DNA from 4 places in the Paenibacillus sabinae T27 genome. Region 3 is predicted to be linked to each of the others. Evidence: riboswitches for the same ligand, from Rfam matches in the RefSeq annotation. Region 3 holds a riboswitch; each other region holds the start of a gene.
What was found. A riboswitch is a leader RNA that binds a small molecule or an ion and turns the genes downstream of it on or off. The one in region 3 is predicted to bind cyclic di-GMP.

Region 1: another riboswitch for cyclic di-GMP. It lies ahead of PSAB_RS24440 (S-layer homology domain-containing protein); the one in region 3 lies ahead of PSAB_RS17220 (ASCH domain-containing protein).
Region 2: another riboswitch for cyclic di-GMP. It lies ahead of PSAB_RS25885 (glycosyl hydrolase); the one in region 3 lies ahead of PSAB_RS17220 (ASCH domain-containing protein).
Region 4: another riboswitch for cyclic di-GMP. It lies ahead of PSAB_RS12975 (thiamine pyrophosphate-binding protein); the one in region 3 lies ahead of PSAB_RS17220 (ASCH domain-containing protein).

The regions. Positions count from the first base shown of each region.
Region 1 is NZ_CP004078.1:988,630-994,559, forward strand. It holds gene aroD (type I 3-dehydroquinate dehydratase) at 1-150, shown strand, start outside; gene PSAB_RS04490 (hypothetical protein) at 357-641, opposite strand; gene PSAB_RS24440 (S-layer homology domain-containing protein) at 784-4,434, opposite strand; cyclic di-GMP riboswitch class I at 4,495-4,585, opposite strand; gene PSAB_RS04500 (MerR family transcriptional regulator) at 4,826-5,578, opposite strand; gene PSAB_RS04505 (3'-5' exonuclease) at 5,734-5,930, opposite strand, start outside.
Region 2 is NZ_CP004078.1:1,091,939-1,097,868, forward strand. It holds gene PSAB_RS04890 (glycosyltransferase) at 102-1,202, shown strand; gene PSAB_RS04895 (UDP-glucose dehydrogenase family protein) at 1,207-2,547, shown strand; gene PSAB_RS04900 (sugar phosphate nucleotidyltransferase) at 2,699-4,069, shown strand; cyclic di-GMP riboswitch class I at 4,220-4,303, shown strand; gene PSAB_RS25885 (glycosyl hydrolase) at 4,316-5,930, shown strand, end outside.
Region 3 is NZ_CP004078.1:3,720,539-3,726,468, forward strand. It holds gene PSAB_RS17200 (WGxxGxxG family protein) at 1-326, opposite strand, end outside; gene PSAB_RS25990 (hypothetical protein) at 458-613, shown strand; gene PSAB_RS17205 (YolD-like family protein) at 610-882, opposite strand; gene PSAB_RS17210 (hypothetical protein) at 1,046-1,561, opposite strand; gene PSAB_RS17215 (NucA/NucB deoxyribonuclease domain-containing protein) at 1,738-2,142, shown strand; gene PSAB_RS17220 (ASCH domain-containing protein) at 2,145-2,594, opposite strand; cyclic di-GMP riboswitch class I at 2,835-2,921, opposite strand; gene PSAB_RS24660 (Ig-like domain-containing protein) at 3,204-3,908, opposite strand; gene PSAB_RS17230 (protein-glutamine gamma-glutamyltransferase) at 3,963-4,781, opposite strand; tRNA gene PSAB_RS17235 (tRNA-Ile) at 4,920-4,993, opposite strand; tRNA gene PSAB_RS17240 (tRNA-Met) at 5,048-5,124, opposite strand; gene PSAB_RS25995 (hypothetical protein) at 5,206-5,370, opposite strand; gene pyrE (orotate phosphoribosyltransferase) at 5,573-5,930, opposite strand, start outside.
Region 4 is NZ_CP004078.1:2,830,337-2,836,266, forward strand. It holds gene PSAB_RS12960 (DeoR/GlpR family DNA-binding transcription regulator) at 1-772, opposite strand, end outside; gene PSAB_RS12965 (protein adenylyltransferase SelO) at 951-2,426, opposite strand; gene PSAB_RS26460 (hypothetical protein) at 2,567-2,941, opposite strand; gene PSAB_RS12970 (Dabb family protein) at 3,078-3,380, opposite strand; cyclic di-GMP riboswitch class I at 3,708-3,804, shown strand; gene PSAB_RS12975 (thiamine pyrophosphate-binding protein) at 3,962-5,605, shown strand; gene PSAB_RS12980 (carboxymuconolactone decarboxylase family protein) at 5,631-5,930, shown strand, end outside.

The sequences.
Region 1 (5,930 bases), 2.5 Mb from region 3:
ATGTCGGGAATCGGCGTGATCAGCCGTCTCAGCGGAGAAGTGTTCGGGTCCGCCCTGACGTTCGGCGCGGCGAAGAAGGCATCGGCCCCGGGCCAGATTGCAGTGAGCGAGCTTCGCCAAGTGCTGTCCTTGCTGCACCGCAGCCTATAATGAAAAGAACGAACCCGTTGACCAGGCTGCGCTGGACAACGGGTTCTTATGCGAGATGTGAAAAATCCGGCCACGCTTCCAAGGGAAGGGCGGGAGGAACGGAATAAGCGGCGCGGGCAGGGATGGCTATTCAGGCTGCGCAGCTGGAAGGCGCATGAAAAAAGGCACGGGGATGCCTCCCTGTGCCTTTTTTTGTCATACTCTTTTTACTTCTGTATAGACTTTAACTCGCCATTTACGTAATAATACAGCTTCCCGTTCGGGTCGAAGAAGATTTCCGTTGCCTCGCCTAGCGACAATGCTTCTACCTTCTGATACGTAGCCGCATCGTATATCCCATTTTTACCAACCAACAGGTCACCGGTAGAATTCACTGCATAGATCGGTTCCGGTAATGTTCCGATGACCTTTGAAACATCACTCAGATCAAAGACCTTATTCTTTACGACCAGCTTTCCTTGACCCTCCAGCAGTAGAACAGGAGTATCCAATGGATCTCTTAAGAAATTAGGGTAACCCAGATTGGATTGGCCGAATTTCGTTAAGCTATTGCCGCTCACAGAATACGCATATACATTGGAGCCCGCATTTCCAGCATTCCAGCCAGACTGATACCAGTAATAGAATTTGCTCTTATCGCCGGAGAAAGCCAGTTCTCCAACTCCTGTAACCAGTTCCGTAGTTTACGGATGCAAAGGTTGCCGAATTGAACACGAGCAGCGTCGGCTCCCAATTGCCCATAACAATATACAGCAATCCCGATTTATGATAGATATGTCTGTCCGAGAAATCACCGGAATCCTTAACTGACGTGTATGGCAGATGTCTTACAACTTTGAGATCAGATAGACGAACTTCCGTTACGAGCTGATTCAGATCGTCATTCACGATAAAGAGGCTGGAACCGTCTTCCGATAAAGTCAATCCAGCCGGACGATACGGAAGCTTGACCGTGTTAGCTACAGTCTGTGTTTGAAGATCCACCACATACAGATTGTTGAACGCTTCATCGATGGCATAAGCTTTCTGATTGGCGGGGTCGTATGCAATGTCTGCCACCCTGCCATCCAGCTGGATACCGGACACCGGAGCGGGCGGGGCCGCTTCGAATGTATTCTTTTCTACGATTTCAATTACATTCTTTCCTGCAAATGCAGATATAGTTAATAGCTTATCGGTATCGTTAAACACGTATTTTGCGGTACCGTCCAAATGATATAGACCGGATTGCTTAAAGTTGCTGTAATCATATACTTGTACTGCATTGTTCTTTACCGTATAAAATTTGTGGCTTGGCAGATCAAAGGCGATATCGGCATACGTTTGTCCAAGTCCATATACATACTTCATATCGTCGTACATCTTGTTTGTAGCCATAAATACGCTGCCGACTCCGTTAAAGATATAAGCTCCATCCGGAGATATCGTAAAGTTCGGCGCCATATTGTATTCGCCATGATACGGAGAATCATACCCGCCGGGATATGAGGGCTCAACGTATTGCCCGTTCGTTACATTATAGGCACTAAGGTCTCTCGGCGACGAGTCCGTTGTAATCGTATAGAGCTTATTCCATACAGGATGCATCTGGATATAGCTAGCTTGCCTAATACCACTGGAGGCTATTTCCGCAAAGGTGTTTAAATCATACGATTTGATCTCGGTCCACTGTCCTGAACCCGAAGCCACGTAGAGATGGCCGGAACGATCGGCAGCGATATCGAACGGGTCAATCGCAATATTGTGCGTACCTTCAAGCGTAAAGGTCGCTGCGTCTACTACCGCAATTGCGCCTTGCTGCTGCGCGATATCTGTATAGGAAGAATGCTCCGCTTTCAGCAAGGATACATAGATTTTACCGTCTGCATACGTCAGACTCTCCGGCGCAAAGGAAAAGGAAATGGAGTCTTTGGTGCCCGTTTCGTAATTGATGCGATACAGCTTCTTACTCGATTTATCCGTGATATAAAGGATCGGCTCCGACGGGTGTCTTATCGTATCCGTTATCTGAAAATCCAAGCTTATATGCGCATTATAATAGGTTGTAGCAAAAGTAACATTGCTTGGTCCCGATTCCATACCGATTCCGGCTTTCGCTGCAGTAACCACATAATATCTTGTCGTATGCGGAAGATTTGAACTGTCAACATAAGTCGTGCCCGTTACGGTAACAGGCTGGCCGTTCGGGTCCTTCAAGGAAACAAACTCGCCCGTAGGTGTTGCGCTGTAATAAATGTGGTATTGATCCGCATTTGCAACCGGATCCCATTGCAGAGCGATCGCCTTATTCGATACCGTCGATGCCATTAGATGGGTTGGCGCCTCTAATTGATCGTTAATCGCGTCAAGCTCCCAGCCGCTACCGTTCCAGGTTGCAAAGACCTCAAACTGATCTCCATAAACCATTGCCAAGGTATCCCCATCAGCGAGCGGAACCGCTTGTGCCGGCATCTGGTTGTCAAGATCATGGACGGTATAGCTGTCATTGATTTGATAAGAGATGGTCTCGGTGCCGCTATAATAAACTTTAGCATACACGCTGTCGTTAACCGTAACGCTGGATAACATAACTCCTGAAAAATGCTGAGACGAGTTCGGATTGGTAACGTCATACGATGCCGGAGGAAGCGCTCCGCCCGAGATGCTGTAAACCCCTACGTCTTGTACCGTTTTGTCATATTCGGTCTGGTACGTATCCTGTGTAACCGAATTGGCAACATTCCATTTTACGGCCGAATAATCATAGGTTGCCGGGTACAGGGTGTATAGCTTGTCCTGTACAATAAAAGCGGCTTTTATATCCAGCACCTTACCCGGTTCGGGGGCAGGCTGCTCTACAGGCAGCTGTCCGGGTGCCGGAGATTCGGGTGCGGGAGATGCGGGTGCGGGCGTGGGTGCGGGAGATACGGGTCCCGTAGGATTACTCACTTCTCCTGGCGAAGGAACCGTTGGAACCGGACTGCTGCTTCCAACTTCCTTCCCGCCAATTACCACGACCTTCACCGTCTCCGAGAGAATGTACTCCTTTATAATTTGCTCGAAGCTAACACCTTCCGCATTAATCTCAGCTTTAAGGATGGTTCCTTCTCCTGTGATCTTCGCGGCTGCCTGCAGAATGATCTCCTTCAATACGGCATTGTCCTGCAGCTTGATAGCAGCCCCTTCTGAACCTGTGTAAGTTTCAAGCAGAGCTATGGTGGATTGATCGTAAATTTCGATCGTTACCGTCGTTTTTACTGCGACTTTTGCAAAAGTGCCCTCAAATTGTACGAGATCATTTACTGACGTACTTTCAACGGAAACCGATTTAAAGGCTTCGTTTCCCTGTTCTTCTTCCAGCTTTGCTCCCGATTTGACGACAGTGCTGCTGATGCTTGTATCGCCCTTCGTAAAAAGTCTGACTCGTCCGAGATCCTTTTGAACCACTACCTGGTTCATCGAAGAGTCTTGAATGACGATACTGTGTTCCCCGCCGCCGTTCACAATGGTTCTTCCTTCAACGGTTACGTGATCAAGCAGCACCTCGCCCTCGCCGATTCCCGCTGCCAGAATGAGGTCGCCTTTAATGACAGCATTCTTTAGGGTGACGCCGCCGCTGTTGATCGTCAAGTTCCCGCCAACCGTATTTTTCAGATCATAGGTTCCAGGCTGGTGTATCAATTGACCTACAGCTTGATCTAGCACCACTACAGCTTCAGCTCTTGTGATGGGTTTCTGAGGACGGAAGCTTTTATCCGGATATCCCTTCAGATAACCCTTGGAAGCAACCACTTTTATGTATGGTTTACTCCAGGCAGACATTTGCTGTTCATCCTGAAAGGCTTCAGTATCTCTCGTTATTGTCCCCTCTTCCAACTGCATAAGCTGGTAAATGATTTTGGCAGACTCTTCTCTCGTTATCGGTTGATCAGGCCTGAAGGTGCCGTCTCCGAACCCCGAGATGTAGCCGGTAAATTTCGCTTTGGATACATCGTTGTAAAACCATTTTCCCTGCGGGACATCTTTAAAAGTCTGGTCAGCCTTATGGGAAAAACCAAACGCTTTGTTCGCCAGCGATATGAATTCCGCTCGGGTAATGACTTTATCGGGTTGAAAGGTTCGATCGGCGTAGCCCGAGATCAATCCATTGCCAATCCATACTTTTATTTCTTCCTCGGCCCAATGACGGCTAATGTCATTTAATGAAGTTTGGTTTTCTGCATACGAGGGCCCTGAGAAAGATAAGACTTGCACTGCAAAAAACATAATGATAAATGCGACTCTACCTAATAACCTTCCCAACATACAATCTCCCTTTCATAACTTAATTAATGGCAACAAAAATAAGCCAACCCATGAAGAGATATAGGCAACCCGGCTGTCATACAAGGAGTGACCTTGCTTAGACCCGTGGCTTTGCGTCTCCGACTTTCGTACGGATTTGCCGTTTCTTATTCTACAGATTGACTTAAGACCAACCTACCAGGGCTTAATTGCCCAGGAATAATTATACAATCCCACCCATCATACAACAAAAGTCCCATTTATTCGATCTAAATTTTTGGGCCTGCCTGACCGAAGAAGAACTGCCGTAATGGGGGGACTGGTGCGACGCGGTAAATGAATATGCAGATAAAAAAAGCCAAGGCAAAAAGCATTTTGCCCTGGCTTAGCCTAGTGAAACTCGATAAACGCTTTAGTTCGATTTGGCCGTGTAGGCGTGTACGGCGTCTCTAAGGAAGCGGGCAAGCCCCGCTCCGCGCTTGTCATAGTAAGCGGTAAAGCGTTCGTCGTCCACGTACATCTGCGCGACCCCCGCATGGGCCTCCGGGGAGTAGCTGCCCCAGAAGAATGTGAGCCATTGCCGATGGAGATCGGCGGCTCGCTGCGCGGCTTCGCCGGCGGAGTCACCAGTCTTCATGCCTTCCGCCAGCGAAGCGAACATGTCCTCTTCTATTTTTTGAACGGCCGAATACTGCTCCTCGGTCATGTTCATCAGCTGTTTATTGGACCGGTTGACGGCTTCGTCGCCGTACTTCCCGCGCGCTTCCTTGCCGTAGGCCTGCTCGTTGTCTTCAATCATTTTTTGTTTAAAGCCTTCAAATTTCTCGGTGTCGCTCATTGTAATCCTTCCTTCCCTTTCGGCCAGTGTCTTCTCCACATTTGAGATCAGCCGGTCGAGTTGTTCTCTTTTGGCCAGCAGCCTGCCATGATGTGTCCTCAGCGCTTTCGTCCCGTCGAACGAGGGCGAGGTTACGATAGCCTTAATGTTCTCCAGACTTAGACCCAGCTCGCGGTAAAATAAAATCTGCTGCAGCAGATCGACCTCGGGCCGGCCATAGATGCGGTATCCGGAGGAGTTGATCCGGGCCGGTTTCAAAATCCCGAATTCATCGTAATAACGCAGCGTACGCGCGCTGATTCCCGCAAGTTTCGCGAGTTTTTGCACTGTGTATTCCGTGATGGCACCTCCTCACAAGCTCAATGTACACCTTTACGCTGCGTTAATGTCAAACCTTTTTTCAGCATAAAAAAAGCACCGATGGGTGCTTTTTCGAGGGTGCCGAAGCATGGGCTCTGCCGAAAAGGAAGGGCGGCTATTCTTTAGCTTTGACTCAGCCGGTTGGCCGGAGACGGGGAAGGAGAGATTGCGGAACGGGAGGTGGCTTTCTCAAGCTCCGCGGCAAAGAATCGCTGAAGCTCCTCAGCCTTGCGCGGGTCGTCCAGCGGAATTTTACCTGTAAAATAATGCTCCTCAACTAGCTCCCAGGTGGGGATGATCTTTTGCGCCAGAATTGCTT
Region 2 (5,930 bases), 2.6 Mb from region 3:
GAACAAAAGGAGAGCGGATATCACCTGTGAAGCAAGCAGCTGTCTCTTAAGCAGCCGCTTCTTGACACACATAGCTCCATCAAACGTTGAGGATGATTCACATGAAAATAGCGATAGCGCATGATTACTTAATCCAAATGGGCGGAGCGGAAAGGGTGGTGGAGGTTTTTCACCATATGTATCCGGAGGCTCCAATCTTCACGACGGTTTTTAACGGAAACCGCCTGACCGAGAATCTCAAGGACGCGGATATCCGGGCCTCCTGGCTGCAAAAAATTCCGGGAGTGAAGGACAATTTTAAAGGGGTGCTGCCGCTTTATCCCATGGCTATCCGCGATCTGGACTTCAGCGGGTTCGACATCGTACTGAGTTCCAGCAGCGCGTTCATGAAGAGCATCCAGGTTCCCAAGCGTACATTTCATCTCTGCTACTGCCACACCCCGATGAGATTTGCCTGGGATTATGACACCTATATGGAACGGCAGTCGAATTCCGGTTTATTCAAAAGAGTGCTGAAGCTCTACATCCAGCAGCTCAAAATGTGGGATCAGCGGACCTCCAAAAACGTGAACCAGTTCGTTGCCAACTCATCCGTTGTCAAGAGCCGGATACGGAACTACTACCATCGGGATGCTGATGTCATCTTCCCGCCCATCAATACCTCCCGGTTCAAAAGCTCAAGCTCCATCGGCGATTATTATCTGATCGTCTCCAGACTGGTTTCCTACAAGCGGATCGATCTGGCGGTCGAAGCCTTCAACCGCAACGGTCTGAAGCTGCTCATCGTCGGCGACGGTCCCGACCGGAAGCGGCTGGAAGGAATGGCCAAGAGCAATGTTAAATTCCTCGGCCGTCTCGAAGACGATGAGGTCAACGGACTGATGTCGCAGTGCCGGGCTTATATTTTTCCCGGGGAAGAGGATTTCGGCATAACGCCGCTGGAGGCGAACGCTGCGGGAAGACCGGTTATCGCCTATCAGGCGGGCGGAGCGCTGGACACGATAGTGCCCTATGTAAACGGCGTATTTTTCAAGAAGCAGGAAGTCGACGATTTGCTAGGGGCTATTGCCGAAGTGGAATCGTATGCATGGGACGTCGGGAAAATTATGAAGCACGCGCAGAAATTCGATGAACGAACGTTTATGGTGCAGTTCAAGCAGTATGTTGAACAGGCGTATGTGAACTTTCTAAAAGGAGGATGAAGATATGAATCTGGCGGTAATCGGCACTGGCTATGTCGGCCTCGTATCGGGCGTATGCTTTACACTTGGGGGTAACCATGTTATTTGCGTCGATAAGGATGAGGAGAAGATCGCCCGGCTGGGCCAGATGAAGTCGCCCATCTACGAACCGGGTATCGAGGCGCTGATCGAAATGAACCTGAAAGAGGGAAGACTGAAGTTCTCCTCCGATCTCCGGGAGTCGGTTCGCCTCTCGGATATCGTTATCCTTGCTGTAGGCACGCCTTCTCTCCCGAACGGGGAAGCGGATCTGCAGTACATCGAAAGCGCGGCTGCGGACATCGGCCGAGCCATGGAAGGCTATAAGATCATCATGACGAAGTCTACCGTTCCCGTAGGAACGAACGAGAAAATCCGCCAGATTATCGCTGCCCACACCGGCTATCCGTTCGATATCGTATCGGCGCCGGAATTCCTCCGGGAAGGCTCGGCCATCCAGGATACGCTGCATCCCGACCGGGTGATCATCGGTCTCGACAACCCGGCCCTTGAGCCCGTTATGCGGGAGCTTCATCAGGGCTTCACCGAAAATATTGTCGTCACCGACATCCGCAGCGCGGAAATGATCAAGTACGCCTCGAACGCATTTCTGGCAACCAAAATTTCGTTCATCAACGAAATCGCCAATATCTGCGAAAAGGTAGGCGCGGATGTGACCGAGGTGGCCGAGGGAATGGGCCTCGACCGGCGGATCGGCTCTTCCTTCCTCCAGGCGGGAATCGGCTACGGCGGCTCCTGCTTCCCGAAAGATACGAAGGCGCTGATCCAGATCGCAGGGAACGTCGACTACGAATTCAAGCTGCTGAAATCGGTGGTCGAAGTCAATCAGGGCCAGCGGTTCATGATTCTTGCGAAGCTCCACGAGTCGATAGGCAGTCTGCAGGGTGCGACAATCGGAATCTGGGGACTGGCCTTCAAGCCGAACACCGACGATGTGCGCGAATCGCCTGCAAGGGAAATCATCGAGGCGCTTGTTAAGGAAGGCGCGCATGTGAAGGTGTACGATCCGATTGCCGCGGACAATTTCCGGAAGCAATACGACCACCCGCTGATTCACTGGTGCGCCGTGCCGGAGGAAGCGGGAACCGGCAGCGACGCGGTCTGCCTGCTCACAGATTGGGCCGTGTTCAAGGATATCGATCTGCACCTTCTGGCAGCAGGAATGCGCAAGCCGATCCTGATCGACGGGCGCAACGTCTACTCCAAGGAACAAATCGAAGGAACCGGGCTGGAATATTATTCGGTGGGACGCCCGCGGATGGGCGGACTCAGCGGCTTGTCTCCAAGCGTGGCAGGAGCGGTATAAGCGGTATATATGGATAAGTGACGAACCGGGTCAGGCGCCGCAGACTCAGGCGAAGCAGGTTCGCCGCGGCGGCGCCGCTACCTTAGGATATTCCGTTAAGAAGCAGGCTGTTCACGGCTGTATCATGACCATTATGAGGGAGGGTATCATTATGAAACTGGTATTATTGTCTGGCGGTTCGGGAAAACGGCTGTGGCCTCTGTCCAACGACTCTCGGTCGAAACAGTTTCTGAAGGTGCTGGAAAGCCCGCTCGGCGAGCCGGAATCGATGGTCCAGCGGGTATGGCGGCAGCTGGGAGAAGCGGGACTTGCGGAATCGTCGTATTTGGCGACAGGGCGCGGGCAGGTGGAGATGATCCAAAGCCAGCTGGGCGGGGATGTCAAGATCATCGTCGAGCCCGAGCGCCGCGATACGTTTCCGGCCATTGCGCTGACGGCCGTCTACCTGTATTCGGTAGAAGGCGTTCGCCCGGATGAGACCGTCGCGATCCTCCCGGTCGATCCTTATGTGGAAGGCTCCTTCTTCGGCTCGATTTCACAGCTGGAGCAGGCGCTTGACGATACCGGCGCAAATCTGGCGCTGATCGGCGTCGTGCCGGAGCATCCCTCGGAGAAATACGGCTACATTATTCCTTCGGGCGGCGCGACGGAGAAAGAGGTAAGACCGGTTAGCGGTTTCCTGGAGAAGCCGGATCGCCTGCGGGCCGAAGAGCTGATCGGACAGGGCGCCTTGTGGAACTGCGGGGTGTTCGCCTTCCGGCTGGGATATCTGCTTAATATTTTACAGCAAAAAGGGCTGCCTTTGACTTACGAGGAGCTGCAGAAGCAGTATAAGCTGCTCTCTTCCATCAGCTTCGATTACGAAGTGGTTGAGAAGGAAGACAAGATCGTTGTCCAGCCGTATGACGGATTCTGGAAGGACTTAGGCACCTGGAATACCCTGACCGAGGAAATGGCGAGCAACCAATTAGGCAAGGGCGTGCTGACTGAGGATTCCTCTACAAGCTGCCTGGTCAACGAGCTTGATATTCCGATCACGGTAATTGGCGCCCAGGACCTGATCATCGCCGCGAGCCCGGATGGCATCCTCGTCACCCACAAATCGGAAAGCCCGCGCATCAAAGAGGTGCTGAAGGGCGCGGAGCAAAGACCGATGTACGAGGAACGCCGGTGGGGCCACTATAAGGTGATCGATTACGTCAAATACCAGGAAAGCAATGAAGTCCTGACCAAGCGGATTTTTATCGCAGAGGGAAAAAATATCAGCTACCAGTATCATCTTAAGCGCAGCGAAATCTGGACCTTTATCAGCGGGGAAGCCAGCATCATTCTTAACGAGAAATTGCACACGGTGAAAGCCGGAGATGTTGTGCGCATACCGGAAGGAACGAAGCACAGCATTCTCGCGTTGACCGATGTGGAATTCATCGAGGTTCAGACCGGATCGGAGCTGGTGGAAGAGGATAATATCCGCATAACGCTGGATTGGAAGGATATTGAACTGCAGCAATTTATCTCGTAATAATGCCTGAATGAGGGATAACCTACTTATTAACCATATAACAAGGCTATTAAACGGGTCTTTTGGCTCATTTATTGAAGAATGATGAAAATCAGTCTTCATCATTAATTGTACACCGTCGATATTTACGGTAGAAGGTTAAGCCTTCCAATACGACAAAGGCAAACCTATCGCGAGGTAGGGACGCAAAGCCATAGGGCCTCTCCATTTCAGAGAGGCAGCCTGGCTACCGAAAGGAAGATGAAATTGAAAGTTCACCGTACGTATCGATTGTTCTGCATGCTGGTAACTCTGTCTCTGCTCCTGTCATTTGTTCCGTTCATGGGCGGAGGAAGCGCATCGACCGTTTCCGCGGCGGCTGCGTCCACAGCGCCGGTGACCCCGGACGCTTCACCCGAAGCGGTCAAGCTGCTGAGTTACCTGTATTCCATTTCCGGAACCCGAATTATCACCGGTCAGCATGACTATCTGGAAAGTCCGGACGAGTTCAACAACAAGCTTCAAGTAACGAGCAGTAGATATGCAGCTCTCCATGGATATGAGCTTGGCGCGATCAACGGCCAAACGGACGGCGCCGTAACATGGCTCCGGCAAAATGTGGTGAACAGCGCCATCAAATGGTATAAGTCCGGAGGCATCGTCGCGATGACGTTCCACGAGAATCTGCCGGGAACATCATACAGCTGGTCCAATGTGCAGATGTCGTTGTCCCAGGCCGACTTCGACAAGTATGTTACACCCGGAACCCCGGAGTACCAAAATCTGATCACTGAGCTGGACAAGGTGGCGGTTTCGCTGAAAACCCTGCGCGATGCCGGAGTGCCCGTTCTGTGGCGGCCCTATCACGAAATGAACGGGGGCTGGTTCTGGTGGGGCAAGAAGACGAATTTTACTGCTCTCTGGAATATTATGTATGACCGTTTTGTCAATGTTCATAAATTGAACAACCTGATTTGGGTGTGGAGCCCGAATGCTCCGAACGACTGGGCCGATCCTTACGCGAAGACTTATCCCGGTGCGGATAAAGTGGATATTCTGGCGGCGGACATTTACAACAAGGACTTCAGACAGAGCTATTATGACGATCTGTTGAGTTTGGCCGCAGGCAAGCCGATTGCCATTGGCGAGAATGGTGAAATGCCCGATCCTGCGATGCTGCCCAAATATCAGAGCAAATGGGTCTTTATGATGACCTGGGGCAAAATGCTCTATGAAAACAACACCACGACTACAATCAAGAGTTTTCTAAACAACGGATTTACGTTAACCCGCGATGAAATTAGTACGGCTCTGGCTTCGTATACGGTGCCAATGCTGTCGGAAAGCCCGACGCCAAGTCCGTCGCCGACACCATCGCCGACACCGACGCCGAGCCCAACACCATCGCCGTCACCGAGTCCAACACCGACACCTACGCCAAGTCCGACACCGACGCCGGTACCATCGCCAAGCCCGACACCAACACCAACACCAACATATACGCCGAACAATCAGCAGTCCGCTGCGGATTCTTCAACCGATAGCTCATCCTTGACCGCGCTGCTGCCTTCGGCCACGCCTGCGGAGCCACGCCATGGCCTGCTGGGCGAATATTTTACCAACATGCAGTTAACCGGGACGCCCGCACTGGTGCGGGAAGAATCGGCCGTCGATTTCAACTGGGGACTCGGATCGCCGGACACCTCCATCGGCCCCGATAAGTTCTCCGCCCGCTGGAGCGGCAAAATCAAGCCTCTGTACAGCGAGAACTATTCCTTCTATACCAGTTCGGATGACGGTATTAAATTATGGGTCAACGGCGTTGCCGTTATTACCAGCTGGTCTACCCAATACGGTTTAGAGCGAAAGGGAAGAATCGACC
Region 3 (5,930 bases):
CTGTTTCTCATGCCCGCCAGACCGAACAGACCGATCAGACCGAGCCAACCCCAAGAGTAGTTATTCCGGTTGTTGTTGACTGCAGTGGTACGGTAAGCGCCGGTGCGTGTTGTGTTCACGAGCGGAGTAACCGTATTGTCGTTGGTACGCAGCGTCCCTACGCCTGTAGGATAGGTTGTGCCGTCTCCGCGGTACATATCATTGGTACCATGGATCGCGACACTTTCCTCCCCAACTGTAGCGGATGCGTCCGATGCATACCCGACACCCATCAGACTCATCGATAAAACAGCGGTGCATGCAAAGCTAGCCATCAGCTTGTTCAAAGGTGAGTACCTCCTTGTAGTGTGAGTCGCTGTTATCTTCCCCCTTAACGCCCCGTTCTATGCAAAAGTGAAATGTCGCATGATTTTATCGCCAGACGGGAACACTAATCTGCGGAAAGGTGGGATGAACTATGGATATACACAGCGACAGCTACAAAGTAGCAGCACTGGAGGACCAGCGGGATGCCGTCGAAATCATCCAAAATGCCGAAACCCGCATCGCACAATTGACGGGCAATCCGGTTACGTTGATCGCATATGAAAAAAGCAGCGGTCCCGAAAGCTAACCGGGATACACTTCCAAAATACGGTCCAGCCCGATCCACTTCCATTCGTCTGCCCATTGCAGCTTAATTTCCCGCGAATGGGCATGAATGGAGGTGATAAATCCGCTCTGCTGCAACTCCTCAACCGAATCGTACCAAACAACCGTCACTCGAACATGCTCACGCAGCGACAGCGACAGCATCCTTTCCATCTCTTCCCGTTTCCGTTCATCCGTCAACATCATTCGGCTGTTATCAAACAACCGGTTTCCCTCCAGTTTCTTCCCCAAAGGGAGTCGCCTCCTTTAAAATCAGCCATAAACAGGAACGTATGTTTGTATTATAACCACTTTTCGGCATTCTAATCAACCATGAAAAAACAAGCGAAAAAGGCGCCATCAGCTGATTAACGCTGCGCGCCTTGTATAGACGTTTAATTCCGTACTATTCGCTTTACTTCGGTTCAAGGAGCCCGATCGCTTCTCTCGCCTGATTAAGCTTGGAGATCCCGTACAGCATGACAATATCGGCATTTTTGTTCATTTGATTGAACTGCTCAGCGGTTACGTCGGGTGAATCGGCGCTTTGCGAGGCTTCTTTCTTGATTTCATAGGCTTTTTGAAAAGAGTCCTTGGCTTCGTTCAGCAGCTTCTCCACGTTATCCGGAAGTCCGGGTGCAACCTCGACGTCATCCGCCTTATCCGACAAATCAGAGGCCGTATCCTGAAACTTCTCAATCGCCTTCTCCAGCTCGTCCGCCGTCAGACTGCCTCCTGAATATGAAGCCAGCGCTTCATTGAAGTCATTCAGAGATGTTTTTGCGGTTTGATCAAGCGAAGAGATCTCATTATAAAATTCCTGAACGCTCTCCTGCACATCCTCATGGGACAATGCAGCCGGCTCTTTTCCGCCGCAGGCGCTGAGCAGCACAAGGGCAATTGCTGCGCCTGCCAGTAAGGCTTTTCTCATTTCTACTATCCCTCCTTTTAAAAGGATAGAGAAGATTGCGGGAATGCGCAACTAAAAAAAATGGGAAATGCTATGTAAACAAATCCTTAAAATGAATTATAATTAAATTCTACGATTTACATAAGAAAAGGAGTAGAACATTGCGTAAACAAAATCGGATCACAGCTCTTCTTGCCATGCTTCTGCTGCTTTTGCTGCTGTCGTATCTTGCCGAAAGAAACGGGTGGGATTTCAGGAACGCTCCTTCTTCCGATAAGGAAGTGGTACAGCTGATTTTTCCATCAGACGAGTATCCGGAAACGGCAAAGCATATTGAAAAAGCGATCGAGAGAGGCGAGTCCAGCGTATGCACGATCAACCGTGAAGGAGCTGAAGAGAACCGCCGGGAGTCGCTGAAGGGAATTCCCACCAAAAAACATTATGATCGCGATGAATGGCCCATGGCCATGTGCGAGGAAGGCGGAACGGGAGCGGACATCGCATACATATCCCCAGCCGATAACCGTGGTGCAGGCAGCTGGGTCGGCAATCAGCTGGAGAAATTGAAGGATGGGACCAGAGTAGAATTTATCTTTCGATGAACTCACAAAAAATCATGTGTCTCCTCCCAATTCCAGAGCCCCTGCATCCCTTTGGCCGGAATCGGCTTCGGCAGCCGCCGGACATCCGCAAGCTCCCAGGCGAATCGGCCTAATTCAAACAATCCGAATGCTTTTTCAAGGTCGCCGATGACGATGGATTGCGATGGGCTTTCAAGCATTGCCGTTTCACCGTAAGACTCGGTGACCTCAAGACAATCGGCCAGCCTGCATACCGCCACCACGCTCCCTGTCGGCAAGGTATCCGCTGTGTATCCGTGTTTTGCTAGTATACTGCGGAATGGTTCTTTCTGGCAGATGGCCTTATCCACCTTTTTCCCGGCATGAATGGCGATGGCATCCCGGTGCTGTGTAGCCCAGCTTCTCGTTTCGAATTTTTTCTCTCCAAGTGCAATCAGGGTCGCCCAAGGCTGCCATATCGTGATACACCGCAAGACTAACCGCTCCTCTGTACTTCGCTGACTCAAGAAAAAAGCACCTAAAATAGGTGCCTCTTCTGCTTAAGCATTCAGTTTGCTTCTATGATACCCGATCTTGCTACAGATCTTCGATCTCACGCTCTCGCACATACAATCTTCAAGTAGAGTTTCGTTAAACCCCAACCAAAAAGAATGCCAATACTTTCCCATGCTTCTCCTCCTTCATTTCACATAAATCTACGGGAGGTGCGATTATTCGGGAGCTGGCTGACATACGGATTTCTCCACTTAGTCCCTTTAGCTTTGCGTCACTGATTTTCATCAGCTTTGCCTTTTTCGTACGATTTATGTGACTATGTATACAGGAACATTTTAGCATAGACAAAATAAAGAAGACAACGGTCTTAAGTAATAATGCCTATTACATGCTTGGGAAAATGAACAGTGCCTGGGTATTGCGTCCGGGACATCCCACAGTACAGAACTAAATTATAAAATCCCCTCCGGTCTACAGTGTTGATTCATGCTGTCATGAACTCTTTTTTCACTGTCTGCCAAGAGGGGATCATACTGATTTTCAACCGTCAAACTGCCTGTCTCGATATTCGGGCTATTGACCTTTTACTACGGAGCCACGGTGGGGACGTTAACATCATCAATGTTGATATGGCCCCAGCTGCCGGTGGCGTTATCGACAATCTTGATGTAGCACTCCGTACCGATGTAATCTGAGGCATCCCAATAAATTCGGGTATACGATTCCTGGTCGAGTCCGGTTGCTTTGAACAACTCCTTACCGTCAGAGGCGCGAACGAGCGCAACATAGAGATCATAATAATTGTTGCCCCCTCCGACCAGTAAATTGATCTGTCCGTTGCCGCCGAGAACGAATTGCTCAGATCGCATAGCCCCGGTCTGACTGTCGTTACCGCTTTGGGCCCCCCACAGATGCTTGGCGCCATTCTGGTTGAACGGGCCGCCCCAGCCCCAGTCGTTGGCCGTCGTCACATCTTGGGCGGTGAAGGCGTCGCCGGACAGAATCGTCCAACCGTTCAATCCGTCTTCAAAATCGTGATTGGCGAGTTCCCCATGCGCCGGTTCCGCCGTGACCGTTACGGCAGTCGTCGCGGTGAAGCCGCCGATACGCGTCTTCGCGGTGATCGTGGCCGTGCCGACCGATTTCGCCGAAATGTTGCCGTTCACCACTGTCGCCACTGCCGGGTTGCTCGATGTCCAGATGACATCCTTGTTCGTTGCATTCGCCGGCGTTACGGTCGCCAGCAACAGCTGGCTGTCGCCCTGAATAATCGTCTTGCTCGGGTTGACTATGCACTACCTGAAACAGGCTAAATCCATAATTTGACCTATAAATAACTTTCTTAGCTACATTCTGTAATTATGCGAACCGATTTTTATGACAACTGTATAGCCTGTATAACGGCCTGCCGCTGACGGAAGGCTTCTTCCCGCGGATAATCTCCGCAAATACTCAAAGTCCGGGCTAAACGTCTTATCCAGAAGATAAGCAGATGTTCTGCTTCCAGGCACTCTCTTTCTGTTCAGAACGGTAATCATTCCCTCGGTGGTGGTAATACCGATTCCATGCCCGTAATACATTCCTTTGTCCAGTACGATAACGTTCTCGCCCTGCCATTCCGGCTTGTTCGGGTCATGGTCGGGATTCTTGAAATACTGCACATCACCGGGATAGGCTTCCTCCCTGTTATTGATCGCAGTTAACTGTAAATCTCTGTCATACTGCCAATCATAGAGCAGCAGGTTTCTAAAGTACGAATTAAATACCTCTTCACCCAGCGCATCAAGGACTCCCTTATATAAAACAACCACCACGGCTGTTGCGCACTCAAAGGCATACATACGGCCGTTCCGGAAAATATCATTGATCGCGTCGGACGGTAAGACCCCGTTATTTAAGAGGAGTCCTCCTTTATTGGTACGGGACCAAAAGTAACGATTGCCCCTGGTGTTCTCAAACCGGACAAAGGTCACTCCGCTTGCATCGAGCGCGACAGCCGCTTCAACAATGCGCCTTCTCATATTCAGCTCAAATGCGAGCGCAGCGGGAGATTCGTAAACATAGGTTTCAGGACTTCTCTGCTTCTTCTCCACTATCTCTCTCTCCACACCCGATAGCGTTGACATATCGATTCCGTTCTGGTCGCCGTTCAGAAAAATAATCACCGCTGTTCCTCCATTACTCGTTTTTCTCTGGATATGTGTTATTGTACATGGCGCCGACCAGGTATGTGCGAAATATGCGATTTTTGATATCCTTACATAGCAAAAAACCCTTGGCTTACGCCAAGGGTTTTAGTGTAGTGGGCCCTGAGGGACTCGAACCCCCGACCAATCGGTTATGAGCCGACCGCTCTAACCAACTGAGCTAAGGGCCCTGATCAAAATATCCGTATGCAATAAGTACTGTTTGAACTTGCACGTAAATGAATTGGTTGCGGGGGCAGGATTTGAACCTGCGGCCTTCGGGTTATGAGCCCGACGAGCTACCGGGCTGCTCCACCCCGCGTCAGTAATCATATTCAAACAGCGACAATAAATAGTATACATCACAACATGGTGTTAAGTCAAGGAAAAAATGTTGCCATTTTTAAGGAAGAAAACGGACCCCGTATTTCCCTTTGCGCGAACGGTAAATTTCCACCAGCTGCAGATCATGATAGCCATAAATCCAGCCATCCTGTTCGAGCCGCTTGGCTAAACAGCCCGCCTGAAACCTTGTTCTGAACAGCTTGGCGAAATAAATCCAATTCATGATGCGCTCTTCCCCTTTCATGGCCAGTTGTTCAAGTCCTCAACGATTGTTAGCTTGCCCATTTTTTTAAAAAACTTACGGGACCCGTTCAAGTTCTCCGAAATAGCACAACCACATAACCTGATGAAATTAATGAATAAACCGCCCATTGCTGGACGGTTTTAATACAAGTCGTTATATCATCCGCTTCAACTAAACAATATTATTTCCCGAATGAGGATGGATCACGTCTCCACGATTGCAACAGTTCGACGTCTTCGGCTGCGATTTTGCCTTGACCGAGCGCGACGTCGATCAGGGTGCTGTAGTTGGACAGGCTTTGCAGCGGAATGCCCGCCTCACTGAACGCATTGGTCGCACGATCCAGTTCATAGCTGAAAATCGCCAGTACCGCAAGCGGTTCGCCTCCCGCTTCTTGAACCGCCTGAGCGGCTTTCAGCGAGCTGCCTCCGGTGGAGATCAGGTCTTCGATCACGATGACCTTTTGACCAGGGGAGATAATGCCTTCGATCTGGTTCTGTTTGCCGTGTCCTTTGGCTTTGTCGCGGATGTAGGCCATC
Region 4 (5,930 bases), 890 kb from region 3:
CGTTATCCTCCTCCGAGACCGTTAATAATTCCACCTGGAACTCTTTTAGTTTCTCCATCATTTCCTCACTTGGCTTGCGGTCGGTGATCAACAGATCAATGACATCCAGTCCGGCTATTCTAAAAAACATCGGGTCATCAAACTTGGTGTGATCTGCCAAGACAATCACCTGCTTCGCCCGTTTAATCATTTCCCGCTTGACTACGCCATCCTCCTCATACGGGTAAGTCAAACCGTCTGAAGTAATTCCGCATGCACCGAGAAACAATTTATCAACCTGGTAATCGGCCAGCTTTTCGATAGTGGATTGCCCATACAGAAAACGGTGCTGATGGTTTAACTCTCCTCCGAGCAGATAGGTCCGGATCGTTTTTCTTCGAGAGAGCACATCCGCGATGTCAATCGAGTTCGTAACCACCACAATATGTTCGGATGTAATATTTTCCGCGGCGTACTGAACGGTGGTGGAAGCATCCATCAGAATACAATCGCCTTCTTTGACCAGGGAAGCTGCATAAAGTCCGATTTCACGCTTCTCGCTGGATTCTCTGCTTAAGCGTTCTTTATACTCGTAGACCTCCTTGTTTTTTTGGGGTGGCAGGACGGCTCCGCCATGCGTACGGAGAACCAGTCCAAGCTCTTCCATCTTAAGCAGATCTCGTCGGGCCGTATCCCTGGACACGTCAAACTGTTGGCAAATTTCCTTGATGTCAATTCGTTGGTGCTGGTTTAAGTAATCGGTAATGGCGCTGATCCGTTCTTCTTGAAACATGCTGCATGTCTCCTTACTGATTTCCCCTGTTGTTGTGTAAGTGATTGTACAGCATTTATTAAGTCATTACAATTGTTTTTCTTACTTTATGCAACATTTCAGAGTCGGAATTCTTTTCTTACTTCATCCGGACAAAAAAAATCCGCGCCCGAGGCGCGGATTTCAAAGCAAATCTGTATCAGGTACCGCAAAAGGTCCGGTAAGGACAGGCGGTTTCTTCAGGAGGCGCAGCGTATTCCGCCTGTTCGGGGGAGTCCGCGTAAGGATTTGAGAGTACACCGAGCAGCCGCTCCATCACACTCAAGTCTCCTTGATTAACTGCAGCCTCCAGCGCCTCTTCTACTCGATGATTTCGGGGAATTACTGCAGGATTACTGCTTCGCATGAGCTGATGCGAGGAGGCTTTCGGTTCCTCCTGCCTGTCGAGCCTCTTTTGCCACCTCTCGTGCCACTCCGCATATTCAGCGGCGCCGGACAGAAGCGTATCCTGAGGCTGTTCCAGCGTTAGTGCGCGGAAAGTGTTGGTGTAGTCCGCACGAGCCTTGTGCATCATGTCAAGAAGATCGTCAATCAGAGCTTCATCCTCCGGCTCTTCGTTAAATAACCCCAGCTTCGCCCTCATGCCCGCAAGCCAGTTCCATTGAAACATCGTCGAAAAATCTGAAATGGCATCCTCGGCTATTTTTACAGCCTCGTCTTCATCCTCATGCAGCAGCGGCAATAGCGTCTCCGCAAATCTCGCGAGATTCCACGCGGCAATGGGCGGCTGATTGCCATACGCATAACGGCCATGAAGGTCAATGGAGCTGAATACCGTAGCCGGGTCATACGTATCCATAAAGGCGCAAGGACCGTAATCAATCGTTTCTCCGCTCAGGGCCATATTGTCAGTGTTCATCACCCCGTGAATAAAGCCGACGAGCTGCCATTTGGCAATCAGCGTGGCCTGGCGCTTGATGACTTCCCGAAGCAAAGCCAGATATCGGTTCCCACCAGTCTCCACTTCCGGATAATGCCTCTGCAGCGTGTAATCGGCCAGAGCCTTGAGGTCTCCGGCGGAGCCCCGGCTTGCGGCGAATTGAAAGGTGCCGACGCGCAGATGGCTGGCCGCCACACGGGTCAGAACGGCGCCGGGCAGCACGGTTTCGCGCATGATGGACTCACCTGTTGTCACAACGGCCAAGCTCCGGGTGGTCGGAATCCCCAGCGCATGCATCGCTTCGCTGATGATAAATTCGCGCAGCATCGGTCCAAGCGCTGCACGGCCGTCACCTCTGCGGGAGTACGGCGTTCGGCCCGAACCTTTGAGCTGGATATCAAACCGCTCGCCGCCGGGGGTGATCTGTTCCCCGAGCAGCAGGGCCCGTCCGTCTCCCAGCATGGTAAAATGCCCGAATTGATGGCCTGCATAAGCTTGTGCCAGCGGTTCGGCGCCTTCGGGAATCCGGCTGCCGGCAAACACCGCTGCGCCATCGCTGCTTTGGAGCGCCTCAGCGTTTAGCCCGAGCGAGGCAGCCAGCGGACGATTCAGAACGATCAGCTTCGGCGAATTTACGGGATTCAGGTCTTGTCTGGAAAAAAAAGATTTCGGCAAGCGGGCATAACTATTGTCGAAATTCCATCCCGCTTCCGGGATTCCTGCTCTCTCAGTCATGTTATCACCATCATTTTTTGGATATTTTCTATTTTCGTTCACAACCAGCACGTAACAGCTCGTTTATTGTTTGCTGCCGTGCCATATATTATCACACGAAAAAAGGGTGCACGAAGCACCCTTTTTCCGTCATTGCCTGATTATTGTCTGATGATGAGGATGTCACGAGGCGGTCTGCCTGTGCTTTGAATCAAAGCAATTTCGGCGTTTGTAAGATTTCGTCCCACTACGACCAGGGAAGATGTGACATTGTTAAAGTTGAAATTTCCCAGGTTCGCCACGCTTTGGCTTCCGCGGAATACACGGAACGACCCTTGAAAGTTTATTTGCGAGAACAGCACGAGAGTGACTTGAGATCTCTCCACTACATTTCTAAGCCGGAAGCTCGAGAGAACATTGTCGAACCGAAACGCTCCAAGATCACGAACTGCAACTCCTCCGCGTCTGAAGAGAATCCGGCGAACAGAAAAATTATTACCTGACCAAAGCGCAAGACGTACATCACTATTAGCCAACTGTATCACTCCTTTTCAAAGGTTGATACAGTATATTAGCAAGTTCATAGAAACGTATAAGGCAAATAGAGCAGTCCATTCGTTTGTTATTTCCGGTTCCCTGTGCTTTAGCCAATGCCCGGCGTTATTGAAAGACTTAAATCTTGGGGTAATCGACGACAACCACATTTTCCAATAGCCCATCCAGCGACTTCACAAACTCCTGATGAATAGGATGCGGTCCATAGGAACGCAGCGACTCCAGATCTTTGAATGTGACCCGCAGACCAAGAGTGTATCCATGAATATTGTCCGTTTCCTCTGTCACATTGACGCCTGCGCTTAAATCGGTTATCCCCGGGATGCGGTCCCGCAGCGCGAGCAATTGATCGAGCAGCTCCTGCTGCTTGGCGGGTGTAAGGCCATCATTGAATTTAAAGACGACTAGATGTTCGTACATTATGCAATCCCCCTATATTATGGTTATCCCCTAATGAATCATAAGCAGTTTAATCATATCAGAAATCCTACAATAGGCCTATTTCTAACTCCATGATTCATCTTCACCCATTACCCGTACGTAAAAATGCTTTTAAGAAACTTGTATGGAACTTGTATGAGTCTTTTTGCCCGTACCAGAATATCTCACTCAACAGTTGATTACTCCATTTTGTTCATCGCGAAAACCGTCAAATTTCGAGCGGTTTTCTATAAAATATATTGACAAAAGCTAAGTTGGGAATATATTGTAAAAGGTGTATACTCGTTGTATTATTCAACAAAACAAACTCTATATGGGCAAAATTCTCCGAAAGGGAATGACGCAAAGCCATGGATCTACAGTCTCATTTATTTCATGAGACCATGACAGCCAGGTTGCCGAGGAACCGGGATGCGGTATACAACCAGCGTCCTATGTGGTTATTTGTCAACCGACCTGTGCTCAGTCCTGAGTACAGGTTTTCTATTTTCTAGTAATTCTGATCTACCAGTTTCACTTCTAAGGAAAGATAACATTACAAACAATATTTAAATTGTGGGGTGGATCTTTTGAAGACAGTCGCAGATTATATGGCGGAGGCATTACGCAACCTCGGAGTTAAGCATTCTTTTGGCATCATCGGCAAATCCATTTGCCCGATCGTTCTCAAGATGGTCGATTACGGTATTGAATTTATTCCCGGACGACATGAATCCAGTTCCGGATTCGAAGCTTCCGGCTATGCCCTCAAAACGGGAAATCTCGCCGTGGCTTTCGGCACATCCGGACCGGGGGGAACCAACCTCATTACCGCAGCGGCCCACGCCAAAGCCAACAACCTCCCTGTGCTCTTCATTACAGGGCATCAATCCATTAAAGAGCTGGGTATTCCCCAGTGCCAGGATTCTTCCTCATATCTCGCCGATTTGGCGGAAATGTTCAGACCCGCAACGCTCTTCAGCAAGCTGGTCGAACGCGGCGATCATTTCAGCACCATTTTTAACCATGCTATTTCTGTTGCACTGAGCGGCAAACGCGGACCTGTTCATCTATGCATCCCTTTCGATGTGCAGACAGAGCTGCTGGAAGAATGCCGAATCGTTTATCCTGAACGGGAAACGCTTGTGGATTACGCTAAGGTCAACCGGGTAATTAATGCCATTAACCATTCCAAGAAGCCTCTTATTATTGCCGGCAAGGGCGTGAACCGCTCTGGCGCACATGAGGAATTGGTTCAATTGGCGGAAACCTTCAATATTCCTGTCGTTACCACTCCCGGCGGCAAAGGCGCCATCGTCTGGGATCATCCGCTGTACCACGGTCCGGTCGGTGTCGGCGGCTGCAAACATGGCGATGACTTGATGAATCATAGCGATTTGTATATCGTGCTGGGTTCCCGCCTGAGTGATATGACCATCTGCAATCTGAAAGCCGAGAACCATCCGGAGACGCTGATTCAGTTCGATATCGACCCTACCTTTGTAGGCAAAATCCTGAACTCCCATACGATTGCGGTCGGCGGTGATGTGCGCGATAATCTATCACTGATTTTACAGAGTGTCGACTCCTCTGCGATAACGGAACGGGATACGGAGACCGCCGCTCATTATAAGGAAGAGCTGCCCGTCCTGTCTAAACTTTCCCTTGCATCGGTAATGAGCACCATGAGCGACCTGATACCGTCTAACAATACGGTTTTTGTGGATGACGGCAGCCACGGCTTCAACGCCGTGAAATGGTACAACGTGAAGAAGCCGGGAAGCTTTGTCTTCGACGCCTACTTTGCCTGCATGGGCAACGCAATCGGCATGGCGATCGGAGCCAAGGTGGCCTCCCCGGAAGAAACAATATTTTGCATTACCGGCGACGGCTGCTTTATGATGCTCGGAACTGAAATAAATACCGCTGTTTGCAAAAATATCCCGGTGATTTTCATCGTAGTGAACAACATGCAGCTGGACATGGCTTTAAAAGGAATGGAAAAAACTACGGGCAGAATCGACGGAACGCTCTTTGAAGTCCCAATGGATGCCGTGAAATTTGCCGAATCGCTTGGAGCGACCGGATTCCGGTGCGAGACCCAGGAACAATTTGCAGCGGCTATTAGCGAAGCAATAGCTCTAAACCGCGTGGCTGTCATCGAACTATTGACCGATCGCGATGAGGTGCCCCCTACCGCACACCGTGTATTGAATTTGAATTAGATTACTAACGTCTAGGAGGCTTCTCATGATAGACAACATCAACAGCGGTCTTAAGCATTTCTCCAACCTTTCCGGCGACTATGGAGCCAAAGCGCTCGCTCCGATCAAAGAGCATTTTCCTGAACTGGCTGAATATATCATGGGCAATGCATATGGGGACGTTTTTCAGCGGACAACCATTGCAGCAGATTGGAAAGAGATCGTCGTGATTTCCGCTTTAATTTCGATGGGACAGTTCGATCAGCTCGGCGTTCATTATGTGATGGCGCTCAGCGTTGGCATGACCGTCGATCAGATCAAGGGCATTTTATTGCATCTGGTTCCC